Regions from separate parts of the Gordonia sp. 852002-50816_SCH5313054-c genome, predicted to be linked through region 1. Evidence: predicted binding sites of a transcription regulator. Region 1 holds the regulator's gene; each other region holds the start of a gene.
What was found. The regulator LexA, encoded in region 1, represses DNA repair genes until DNA is damaged. The targets are predictions, from matches to a motif close to CGAACANNTGTTCG.
Positions count from the first base shown of each region.

Region 1 (3,093 bases):
TACCCCGCGCATCACCTTTTCTCTGCTGAACGGCTCGGTCACACCGTTTCGCTTCACGACTGCCAGAACAGCACTCTCGACTGTGGAGAACCGCCGCCCGCACTCGCTGCACGCGCGACGACGCCGGATCGCCTGCCCCTCATCGGCGACACGCGAATCGACGACCTTGGTGTCTTCGTTCTTACAAAACGGGCAGCGCATGTAGTCCTCGTGCAAATCTCGGGACGCAGCGGCTCCGTCGGTCTGGCTCGGTCCGATCGTCTGACGACCGGCGGGAGCGAGACCGCAGCGGTGACCGTGTCGGTTTCCGACTGGACCCTGTGACATCGAGAATACCGCCAGCGCTCAGCGGTACGCGGGTGTGACAAGCGGTTGGCCAACGCGCAGCCCACTCGACGGCAGATCGTTGAGGTCGATGATCTCGTCGATGACGGTCTGACGCGGCACATCAGGCGCAACGCGTGCCGCGATCGAGCTCAGCGATTCGCCGGAACGCACGTGGACCACCTGTGTCGAGGTCGAGGACGGCATGCTCGCCCGCTGGTAGTCGGCGCCGACGGTCCCGACCACCCACACGGTCAGTGCCAACCCGACTCCCGCGAGCACCGCCAAGACCGCTGCTCGGCGCCGACGGGCCGCCACCAGCTCGCCGACGCCACCGGCGCATCGCGTGCCTGCAGGCCGCGTTGAGGTGCCGTGATCGAACGCGATCCGACGCCGAGGCCGCGGCGCGACGTCTGCGCCGGCGGTCCGTCGGGACTCAGTCGTTCGAACGCGACCCGCCACACGTAGCTCGTCGCTACGCGCGGGATTCGACGGTGCACGTCCACTGACCACCGTGGCGCGGTGAACTCGGGGACGCGTCGTCGATGCAGGTCGCGGCGTTGCAGATCGGGTGGTCGGCGGTGTTGCCGCGGATGCACTCGACGTGCTGGGAATCGTGCGGGTCACCGGGTTGGTCATCAAGCTGGTCATCGCTACCTCCAATGGTCGATCAAGCGTTCGATGAACTGATGTTCGAGTTCTACCAGAGGGGTCCGACAAAGTCCTGCGACACGTCGAACAAATGTTTGATGTTGTCAGTGGCCTCCGCTACTGTCGGCGCCAGACGATGGAAGAAAAGACGCACACCACCCCGCTTCACAACAGCACCCGGTTCACAACAGCACCCGCTTCACACATCAGGAAGGACGGAACCGATGACAGAGAAGTCACGACGCGGCCCGTCGTCGCCCAAGGGCAACGGTCGCAGCGTCGAAGGCAAGAAGAGTGGAGGCGGCGAGGAGGCACCGATCCATCCGGCCGTCGCCGAGGCAACACTCACCGATCGCCAGCGTGGCGTCCTCGATGTGATCCGAAAGTCGGTGCGCGAGCGCGGATATCCGCCGAGCATCCGAGAGATCGGCGACGCCGTCGGCCTCACGTCCACGTCATCGGTCGCACACCAGTTGCGCACCCTCGAGCGCAAGGGCCTGTTGAAGCGCGACGCCAACCGTCCGCGGGCGGTCAACGTCTCCGAGGCTCCCGACGCACATCACTCCGATGCCATCAACGGAGATCTCCCGACCCCCACGTTCGTTCCGGTACTCGGCCGTATCGCGGCGGGCGGTCCGATTCTCGCGGAGGAGGCGGTCGAAGACGTCTTCCCGCTTCCGCGTGAGCTCGTCGGTGAGGGCTCGTTGTTCCTGCTCCGCGTCGTCGGCGAATCGATGATCGACGCCGCGATCTGCGACGGCGACTGGGTTGTCGTGCGGCAGCAGAATGTCGCCGACAACGGCGACATCGTCGCAGCGATGATCGACGGCGAGGCGACGGTGAAGACCTTCAAGCGTAAAGACGGTCACGTCTGGCTGATGCCGCACAATCCGCTCTTCGATCCGATCCCCGGAGACGACGCCGCCATCCTCGGCAAAGTCGTCACGGTGATGCGCCGGGTCTGATGCGCCGAACGGGCCCCGCAAGTCGTTGACCGGCGGGGTCTGTGTCAGCCGACGAGTTGCTCGGCGGCTGCGCGTCGGGCGAGTGCCGGACTCGAGGTGGCAAGTGCGGCAGCGGCGGCAGCCCGGCACTGCTCCATCGTCACCGTCGACAGCTTCGCCCCGACTGCGGGCGTCGCCGCCGGAGCCGCCGACAGCGAGGTGACTCCGAGCCCGACGAGCACACATGCGAGCGACGGGTCGGCCGCGGCCTCGCCACAGACTCCGACGGGTTTGCCCTGCTGGGCGCCGGCGGTCGCAACCTGCGAGATGAGTGCGAGCACCGCCGGTTGCCACGGGTCGGTCAGTTCAGCGAGTTCTGCCGACATCCGGTCGGCGGCCATCGTGTACTGGGTGAGGTCGTTGGTTCCGATCGACACGAAGTCGACCTCGGCCAGAATCGCCGGCGCCAGGATCGCCGCTGCCGGGATCTCGATCATCACACCGGCCGTCAGGCCACGCTGACGGACTAGTTCGGCGAACTGTGCGGCCTCCGCGGCCGTGGCGATCATCGGTGCCATGACCCACGGCGTCGTGCCGGACTCCTCTGCCGCGCGAGCGACCGCGTCGAGCTGAGTTCGCACGATGTCGGGGTGGTCGTCGCCGATGCGGTTGCCGCGTACGCCGAGTGCGGGATTCGCCTCGTCCGGGTGCTCGATGAAGGCCAGCGGCTTGTCCGAACCGGCGTCGAGCGTTCTGATGACAACTTTTTGGCCCGCGAACGCCTCGAACACATCGCGGTACAGCCGCGTCTGCTCGTCCACATCGGGCTCATCCGCCCTGTCGAGAAACGCCAACTCGGTGCGGAACAGCCCGATGCCCTCGACTGGTGCATCGGCAGCGCTGCGCGCGGAGACGCCGTCGGCAACATTCGCGAGTATGGCGACTGCGGTGCCGTCGGCAGTCCGGCCAGGGCCACGCCACGCAGCAACAAGCGCGGCCTCCGCAACGCTGCGCTCGACGAGTTCACGCGCCTCGGACCCCTCTGGTTCGACGGTGATCGACCCAGCGCCTCCGTCGAGCAAAACCATTGTGCCGCTGGTGATCTCACTCAGTCGCGCCACAGCGACCACGCACGGGATGCCCAACTGCCGCGCGATGATGGCGGTATGACTGG
Region 1 covers NZ_LZTE01000034.1:267,781-270,873, reverse strand. Annotated here, with positions in the region: partial or broken gene nrdR (transcriptional regulator NrdR) at 1-201, opposite strand, end outside; gene A5788_RS24275 (LysM peptidoglycan-binding domain-containing protein) at 346-975, opposite strand; gene lexA (transcriptional repressor LexA) at 1,293-1,940, shown strand; gene ptsP (phosphoenolpyruvate--protein phosphotransferase) at 1,985-3,093, opposite strand, start outside.

Region 2 (3,093 bases), on a different contig from region 1:
TGCGGCGTATCCGACGGCGATGGCGCTCGTGCGGTCTCGTGCCGACTCATTCGGAACGGGAGTGCCGAGTCGCGTGCTCGGCGGGTTCTCGATCGCCGCCCAGGTGATCGCGGTGATCGGACTGCCGCTCGGTGGTGTGCTGACCGGTGTGTTCGGCTGGCGGGCAGTGTTTTTCGTCAATATTCCGATCGCGCTGATCACCCTCGCGTGGGCGCTGCGCAGCATCCCTCGTGACGGTCCGGTGCAGGTGGGCGGCTTCGGTGGCCTCGTCCGCGTGGTCGACGTCGTCGGGGTGGCGCTCTTCGCGGTGACCGTGATCGCGACGCTCGAGTTCCTCGCCGCGCTCGGTTCACCGAAGTGGTGGCTGCTGGCGGTGATCGTCGTAGCGGGGTTGCTCCTGGTGCTCTGGGAACTGCGCGCGACACAACCCCTCATTGATGTGCGGATGCTCGCGGCCAACTCCCCGTTGGTGCGCACCTACCTGCGCCAGATGCTGGCAGGGCTCGGCTCGTACACGGCGATGTACGGCATCAGCCAGTGGATGGAGCAGTCCGCGGGATACACCGCGGCGCAGGTCGGGCTCATCCTCATCCCTTACTCGGCGCTGAGCGTGGTGTGCGCGCGGGTGAATTCGACGCACGGCTGGGTACGAATCCCGTTGATCCTCACGGGTTTCTGCTTCGTCGGTGCGGGCGTGACCGCAGTCGCGATCCATCACTCGTCCGGGTTGTGGATCCTGCTCGCGATGACGTTCCTGTTCGGCGTCGCCAACGGACTGAGCGGTTATGCAAATCAGGCGACGCTCTACACGCAGAGTCCGCCGGAGTCGATCGGTGTGGCATCCGGGCTGTACCGGACGTTCATGTACTTCGGGGCGATCTTCTCGTCGAGCCTCATCGGTATCGCCTTCGGCGCCCGCGCCACCGATGGCGGACTCCACGTCGCGGGGTGGGCCATCGTGGTGATCGGGGCGGCGCTGATCGCCATGACCGTGGCGGATCGTCGAATCCCGCGGGCGGTGTCGGCCGACTGATGGCGCGGTGTCGCCGGTACGGGCGCGGGTGCCGAGCGCCGTCGAGCTGAGGCGAGGATGTGGGTCCAATCGAAGGATGTGGGTGCTGCAGCACCCACATCCTTCAGTTCGACACACATTCACAGTCGGGTGGCGGGGATTGTCGTCGGCGAGGCGAGCGGGGCAGCCCGCCACCCATCGTCTGTCGAACAGGTGTTCTATACTGGCTGAGTGGGCTGGAACCAGGGCCCGCCGACGTGGCGGGAGATGGAGCGGGTGCTGTCGGGGCGCTCGCCCGATGGCGGTCGTCCCGGGGAGTTCTTCGGTCCCGAGCAGACGGGCGACGGCAACGACAGCCCCGCGTGGTCGCGCAAACGTGGCGCCTACACGGCGCCGGAGGTGTCTCGTGAGCGATCGTCTGTGCGCTATGCGGAACTGCATGCGCACAGTTCCTACAGTTTCCTCGACGGGGCGTCGATGCCCGAGGAGATGGTGGAGGAGGCGGCCCGACTCGACCTGACCGGTCTGTCGATCACCGACCATGACGGTTTCTACGGCGTGGTCCGATTCGCCGAGGCCGCAAAGGAATTCGCGATGCCGACGGTGTTCGGTGCCGAACTCTCCCTCGAGCCGGACGTGACCCGCACCGGGGTGACCGATCCGGCCGGTGAGCATCTGCTGGTCCTCGCGCGTGACAGTGAGGGCTATCGGAGGTTGTCACGAATCATCGCCGACGCCCACATGTCCGGTGGTGAGAAGGGGCTGCTGCGCTACGACGTCGACCGGCTGACCCGCGACGCAGGCCACTGGGTGATCCTGACGGGCTGTCGCAAGGGCGCGGTTCGGCGCGCGTTGGATCGTGCGGGTATCGGTGCTGCCGAGGCCGCTCTCGGTGGAATGGTCGAGCGGTTCGGACGCGACGACGTCGTCGTCGAACTCACCGCTCAGGGTCTGCCCGACGACGACGAGCGCAACGCGGTGCTCGCCGACCTCGCGCGGCGATTCGGCCTGCCGACCGTCGCGACGTCGGGGGCGCACTTCGCGGGGCCGCGTCGTCGACGCCTCGCACTGGCGATGGCGGCGGTCCGTGCCCGCACCGACATCGAGACCATCGCGGGCTGGATGCCGGGGGTCGGCGGTGCGCATCTGCGCAGCGGCGACGAGATGATGCGCCTGCTGCCCGCGCACCCCGACGCCATCGCCACCGCGGCAGACCTCGCCGACGACTGCGCCTTCTCGCTCGGATTGATCGCGCCGCAGTTGCCGCCGTTCGACGTGCCTGCCGGGCACACGGAGTCCAGTTGGCTACGGCATCTCACCATGACCCGCGCACGACGCCGCTATGGGACACCAGCCGAGCATCCGGCGGCCTACCGGCAGATCGAGCACGAGCTGGCGATCGTCGAGACGCTCACCTTCCCCGGCTATTTTCTCGTCGTCGCCGACATCGTCGACTTCTGTAAACGCAACGACATCCTGTGCCAAGGTCGGGGGAGTGCTGCCAACTCCGCGGTGTGTTACGCGTTGGGTATCACCAACGTCGACCCGGTGGCCAACGAGTTGCTGTTCGAGAGGTTCCTCTCGCCCGAGCGTGACGGGCCACCGGACATCGACGTCGACATCGAATCGGACCGTCGTGAGGAGGCGATCCAGTACGTGTACCGACGGTATGGCCGCGAGTACAGCGCACAGGTCGCCAACGTGATCACCTATCGGGGTCGATCGTCGGTGCGCGACATGGCGCGGGCACTCGGCTACGCCAGCGGTCAGCAAGACGCCTGGAGCAAGATGCCCGACACCGCGCCCGACGACGTACTTGACCTCGCTGGCGAAATCGCCAACATGCCAAGGCATCTCGGCATCCACTCCGGCGGAATGGTGATCTGTGATCGTCCCATCGCCGATGTCTGTCCGACTGAGTGGGCGCGGATGGAGAACCGTAGTGTGTTGCAGTGGGACAAAGATGATTGTGCCGCAATCGGTTTGGTCAAGTTCGACCTACTCGGCCTCGGGATGCTCTCGGCGCTGCACTACGCGATCGATCTGGTCGCCGAACACAAGAACATCCATGTCGACCTCGC
Region 2 covers NZ_LZTE01000057.1:93,717-96,809, reverse strand. Annotated here, with positions in the region: gene A5788_RS13815 (MFS transporter) at 1-1,033, shown strand, start outside; gene A5788_RS13810 (error-prone DNA polymerase) at 1,244-3,093, shown strand, end outside.
Region 2: A5788_RS13810 (error-prone DNA polymerase) is a predicted target of LexA. The motif match lies at 1,219-1,232, and genes of this name have one in related genera.

Region 3 (3,093 bases), on a different contig from region 1:
CGCCTCGCCACGAGGCGGCGTCGTTCAGTGATCGCTCGACTGCCGCGAGGGACGTGTCGAGCGTCTGAGCCGCGGCCTGTGCGGCCGCGCCTGCGGCCGAGATCGCGTTGGTACTCCATCCGCGCACCGCTGAGATGGTCGGTTTCATCAGCGGGTCGGCACACTGCGTAGGGATGCCGCTGCGCGATCGTCGCGATCGATCGCCATGGCGTTGAACGTGACGAGCGAATCGGCCAGTGTCGCAAGTCGAGCCGAGATCGAGGCGATCGTCGGAACCGCCGAGGTCGACGCCGAGTGAAGTGCCGTCGTCACGTCACTCATCGCACCGGACACCGACGACAGCGCGTCGAGTTTCAGATCCGCCACGACCTTCGATTCACGTCGCCATGCACTCGCGGTCTGTTCGATCTCCTCGGGTCGAACACCGAAAGGTGCTCGGGCAGAGGAGGATTGGTCAGTGTCTGATCGATTAGGGCCGGGTCCAGGAGTAGGGGTGCTGTCCTCGCGGTCCGGCTTCCTCGCTCTGTTGAGGAGTTCGGCCAAACCTTCTCCGATGACATCCGCCATGCCATCGAGCGGCAGTTGAGGTGCTGTCACGTGTCGGTCCCCCTGATGTCACGGTCAGATGTTCCCGTCGGCTGGCACCGACGGCACAGACTCTGACGCACCCAAGGGGGCAAAGGTTCCAAAAATCTTTGGGTTCCAAAGATCTTCTGGGAGTCTCCCGCTCACCACACGCCGGGTGGGCGGAACTGCACGCTCATTCGCGCCCCGACGCCGCGGACTTTCGGCACCGCGTGCTCCCAGGTGCGTTGACAACTCCCGCCCATCACCAACAGATCGCCCGCCGACAACGTGAATTTCAACGACGCTCCGCCTCCGCGCGGACGCAGTGCCAACGGGCGCGGTGAGCCGAGGGAGACGATCGCGACCATCGTGTCGTGCGTGGCGCCACGCCCGAACCGGTCGCCGTGCCACGCAACCGAATCCGACCCGTCGCGATACAGGCACAGGCCCGCGGTCACGAAGCCCTCGCGCAACTCGTCGCGGTAATGCGCTGTCAGGGCCGCTCGCGCGTCGGCGAGTAACGGGTCGGGGAGTTCGTCACTCGCCTGGTAATTGCAGACCAGACGCGGGACGTCGACAACCCTGTCGTACATCCGACGACGCTCTGCCCGCCACGGAACGACGTCGCGCAGAGCGTCGAAGAGGTCGGTGCTGCCTGCGATCCATCCCGGCCGCAGATCTACCCACGCGCCGTTGGTCAGGACTCGACGCTCGACGTGCGATCCGAGATCGCGCAGCCGCGGTGACTCGGCGTCGAGGTCGAAGATCGATCCCTGGACTCCTGCGCTCATGGACGTCAGCCTACACCGATATCGAACGTGTGTTCGCAATGTAGTCGCAGGCGCTCGCGTGGGACGTCGCTCACAATCGCGGCTCGGAGGTGGCACATCGGCCGGAACGATCTGTATACCGGAGCACAAGTGTTAGCAACTAACACTTCTTAGTTGCTACCGGAATGTCGGAGTCTTCTCGAGGGAGTGCACAGATGGCGTCGTTGTTGTTTCGGGTGGGACGGTTCTCGTTCCGCCACAAGTGGTGGGTGATCGGGGCCTGGGTGGTCATCGCCGCGTTGCTCATCGGGCTAGTGGGCGCGTTGAATCCGAAGTTCGCGAAAGACTTCGAGCTTCCAGGAACCGACTCCGGGACCGCGACCTCGCAGGTCGAGGAGTACTTCCCCGAGGCGATGAAGCAGCAATCGCAGGCGTCGACCAGCGTCCTCGTCGCCGCGGACGACGGGCTGGCCGCCCATTCCGGTCAGATCGACGCACTCGTCGCCGACCTGCACACCCTGCCCGACCTCACCGACAAGGCAACGGTGCTGAACCCGGTCACCGTCGCCGCGGCCAAACCCGAGCTCGCGTCGTCGGTTCTCGGTGACGGCGGCAAGGTCGGTTTGATCCAGGTGCGGCAGAACATCGAGCTGACCGACCTCACCGTCGAGAACAAGAAGCAGTTGACCGACATCCTCGAGAAGCATCGGGGCAATGGCCTGCAGGTCGAGGCCACGGGCTCGCTGATGAGTGTCATGGAGGCGGGCGGCAAGGCCGAGCTGATCGGTTTCGCTGTCGCCTTCGTGGTGATGATCGTCGCCTTCGGGGCGCTGGTCGCCGCGTTCATCCCGCTGATCACCGGACTGATGGGCGTGATGATCACCATCATGCTGCTGCGGCTGAGCGCCGAGGTCATGACGGTCAACGAGACCGCGACCGCGATCGTCACCATGCTCGGCATCGCCGTGTCGATCGACTACGCGCTGTTCATCGTCTCGCGCTACCGCGGCGAGGTGAAACGCGGCGGAGACAGGGCCGACGCCGCGGGTCGCGCGGTCGGTACGGCAGGCTCCGCGGTGGTCTTCGCCGGTTTGACCGTGATCATCGCTGTCGTCGCGCTGATGGTGGTCGGGATCCCGCTGATCACCCAGATGGGGGCGGGCGCCGCCGTCGCGGTGTTCATGGCCGTGATCGCCGCGCTCACCCTGATCCCCGCGCTGCTCGGCGCCGTCGGACGTTTCGCGTTCACCCCGCGCATCCCGTGGATCAAGCACGCAGAAGAATCCGACACCGCCGACACCAACGGAGTTCGCTTCGGCCGCATGGTGGTTCGACGACCGATCCCGTTCATCGTCGCGGGTCTCGCGGTGCTGGTGCTCGCGGCGATCCCGGTCGGCAAGCTGCAACTGGGACTCTCGCTCTCCAGCGACGACGAGGCCCCCGCCCAGGCGCTGCTGCAGCGCGGCTTCGGTGAGGGCATCAACGGCCCGCTGCTCGTCGTGCTGCACTCCGAGGACGGCACGGTGGAGAAGGCTGCCACCGAGACCGTCGCGCACATCAAGTCGCTGCCCGACGTCGCCAATGCGTCGACGATGACGTGGCTGGGCAACGGCACACCGCAGCCGAATGTCGGGGCAACCGCCGCGCTGATCTCGGTGACGCCCGAGAGCGCGCCGTCGGATCAGGCGACGCACGACCTCATGGAGCAGATCCGCGCGTTCAGCCCCGAGGCTCAGCGGGCGGGGGCAGAGCTGCA
Region 3 covers NZ_LZTE01000075.1:61,447-64,539, reverse strand. Annotated here, with positions in the region: gene A5788_RS19280 (alpha/beta hydrolase) at 1-148, opposite strand, end outside; gene A5788_RS19275 (hypothetical protein) at 148-366, opposite strand; gene A5788_RS19270 (alpha-ketoglutarate-dependent dioxygenase AlkB) at 729-1,358, opposite strand; gene A5788_RS19265 (MMPL family transporter) at 1,553-3,093, shown strand, end outside.
Region 3: A5788_RS19270 (alpha-ketoglutarate-dependent dioxygenase AlkB) is a predicted target of LexA. The motif match lies at 1,381-1,394, and genes of this name have one in related genera.

Region 4 (3,093 bases), on a different contig from region 1:
AGCGCATCACGCTCGTCGAGGTCGGTGGGTGCCGGAATCATGCGACCCTCGGTCTTGGAGAACACCTTGCTGGTGACGACGACGACATCGTCGTCGCGCAACCACGGGGCGCGGCGTGTGATCTCCGCTGCGAGGTCGGTCGTGGTGTCGAACTCGGGCAGACCGGTGACGGGGATGATCTCGAGAGCCGCGGGGGCGCGGTGGTCGCGGAGTGCTCCGCCTCGCGACGCTGCGCCGGCGTCGGCCGTCATCGAGCGTCTCCGGTCGCGTCGGGGTGCGCAGCCTGCGGAATGTCGACGCCGACGAGGGCGCATGCGTCACGGACCATCACGGCGGTGGTCTGCGGGTCGGTCATGAGCAGCGGTGCCGTCCCGATGGCGATGCCGTCGACGTGTGCGGTGTCGCCCTCGGCGATCAGCCATCCGTCGAGGATTCCGTTGGCGCTGCGGGCGCCGTAGTGGGCGGCGATCGCCTCAGCGGACGACTCGACGCCGATGACCGACAGGCACTCGTCGGCCATTCCCCGCAGCGGACGATTGTCGATCACCGGGGAGATGCCGACCACGGGCGCTGACGTGGTGCGCAACGCGCTCCGGATGCCGGGAACGCTGACGATCGCCCCGATGCTGACCACGGGATTGCTCGGCGCGAGCAGGATGATGTCGGCGTCGGCGATTGCCTCGGCGACCCCTGGTGCCGGTGCGGTGTCGTCCGACCCGACCTGTGCGAACCCGAAGGTCGGGATCTGCGCACGGTGTTTGACCCACCATTCCTGAAAATGGATCGCGACGCGTTCGCCTTCGCTCCCATCGGGTTTGGCGACGACGACGTGTGTCTCGTGACGTTCGTCGGTTGCGGGCAGTAGTCGCACGCCGGGCTGCCATCGCCGACACAGTGCGGCGGTCACATCGGCGAGCCGGTAGCCCGCATCGAGCATCTGGGTGCGGATCAGGTGCGTCGCCAGGTCGCGGTCGCCGAGTCCGAACCAGTCCGGGTCTGCGCCGTATGCGGCCAGTTCCTCCTTGGCGTGCCACGACTCGTCGGCTCGACCCCAACTGCGCTCCGGGTCGATTCCACCGCCGAGCGTGTACATACAGGTGTCGAGGTCGGGACAGATGCGCACGCCGTGCATCCATGCGTCGTCACCGACGTTGACCACCGCGGTGATCTCGTTTCCGTTGCTCGATGCCGAGTCGCCCGCGGCAACCGGAAACGGCGTCGGACCGAGCAGTTCGCGGACCCCGGACAAAAATCGTGCGCCGCCGACACCGCCGACGAGTACCGTCACCTTCACAACGACCCACTCTAGTGAGTCGGGATCGAGTCGATATCATGGACCACGACGCCGCGCCCGCCATTCGCATCTGATGTGACATTGATGTGTCCGCGCAACACAACTCGTGTCTTACGGGGAGTTCTTGTCGGTCGATGGTATTAAGGAATATTTTGATTCAACTTGACCGGACACGTCTCTGGCGTGTCTAATCACATCAGTGTCATTTCTGGTTCGAGATCGAGAATCGGTGCATCGCAACGAAGTTCGATCACTTGTTCGAATTCGGAAAGGTTGATCGGACACCGTGGTGGTGCCAGATCGCGCCGGACACTTGGTGAAGATCGAGAATGTACGGGTATGAGTGGTGGTGTGGCACCGATGCCGCGCCGCTGTGACGACAGAGAACAACGACTTCCCAGGCAGGAGGCGCCGACGATGGCATTCGACAACGCGATCGGCAATCCCCTTGAACCACACGGACATTCAGAGATCGCGTCCCCGTTGAGTGGGGATGCGAACTACACAACCCTTGGGCCCGTTGATGATTCGTTGATCGGGACACCTGAGATCGGGACACCTGAGGTTTCACTTGGCGCTGACGAGAACTCGCAGCGTCGTCATCTTTCCTTGGTGCCCAACGACTTCGAGGGCTTGTTCGACGCAATCGAAGACCAATGGCAAGATCGCGCGCTGTGTGCGCAGACCGATCCGGAGGCGTTCTTCCCCGAGAAGGGCGGCTCCACTCGTGAGGCGAAGCGTATCTGCCAGGGCTGCGAGGTGAAGGCCGAGTGCCTCGAGTACGCCCTGCACAACGATGAGCGTTTCGGGATCTGGGGCGGCCTGTCCGAGCGTGAGCGTCGCCGCCTCAAGCGCGGCATCATCTGACGGTTACTCGGGTCCCCGGTCGATGATGTCCTCGTCGAGACCCAGGTGTGTTGCGACCTGCTGTACCAAGACCTCGTGAACGAGATCGAGTAGGTCCTCGCCCTTCTTCGCCCTGCTCTCCAGCGGCCGGCGGAACAGGATGATCTGCGCCCTGGTCGGCGCTCCGTGGACATCGACCCCCGCGGGCATCAGACGCGCAAGCGGGACGGCTCCGTCGGCGGTCACCTCGTCGGGCCACTGCACGGTTTCGGGGTCGCGGGGCAGCAGACGTGGGATTTCGTCGACGGCGATGTCGAGTCCCGAGAGCTCGTCGTGCCAGCGAGCATCAATCTCCGCGAACGCCTCGAGGACAACCGTGTCGAATTCGTCCGATTTGCTGCGCCACGCAGGCACGCCCTGCGGCAACAGCGGGGAGCGCAGCCCCCGGCCCCGTCGGTCGCGGCGTGCTCGACGCGCTGCGTGCACAGCCGAGAGCCGCATATCGGACACCCGGTTCTCCGAGGAGCGCACCGGCGAACCCTGGCCTCGATCGCGCGTTGCGCGCCGCCGTTCGATACGCATGCCGAGATTGTAAGTCTCCACCCACCGGTGTCGACTCGGAGGCGTCGCGCCGCGTGTCGGGCCGTCCGCGCCGCGTGTCGGCCCTCGCGTCCCATGTCAGACCTCGAGCCGCGTGTCGAAACACCGTTCGCCGGGGCGTGGGACTAATCTTTCTGCTGTGAAGCTTCCCCGACAATGCTGCCGCCCGGCTTGCTCCCGGTCGGCGGTTGCGACCCTGACCTTTGTGTACGCCGAGTCGACGGCGGTCATCGGTCCTCTCGCCACGTCGGATGAGCCGCACTCGTGGGATCTGTGTGACGAGCATGCACGACGCATCACCGTGCCGCGCGGGTGGGAAATGCTCCGCAGCGAGCGGGGATTCTCGGCGCCGG
Region 4 covers NZ_LZTE01000058.1:183,082-186,174, reverse strand. Annotated here, with positions in the region: gene A5788_RS14700 (coenzyme F420-0:L-glutamate ligase) at 1-251, opposite strand, end outside; gene cofD (2-phospho-L-lactate transferase) at 248-1,294, opposite strand; gene A5788_RS24085 (WhiB family transcriptional regulator) at 1,904-2,161, shown strand; gene A5788_RS14685 (metallopeptidase family protein) at 2,165-2,641, opposite strand; gene A5788_RS14680 (DUF3499 domain-containing protein) at 2,880-3,093, shown strand, end outside.
Region 4: cofD (2-phospho-L-lactate transferase) is a predicted target of LexA. The motif match lies at 1,542-1,555, and genes of this name have one in related genera.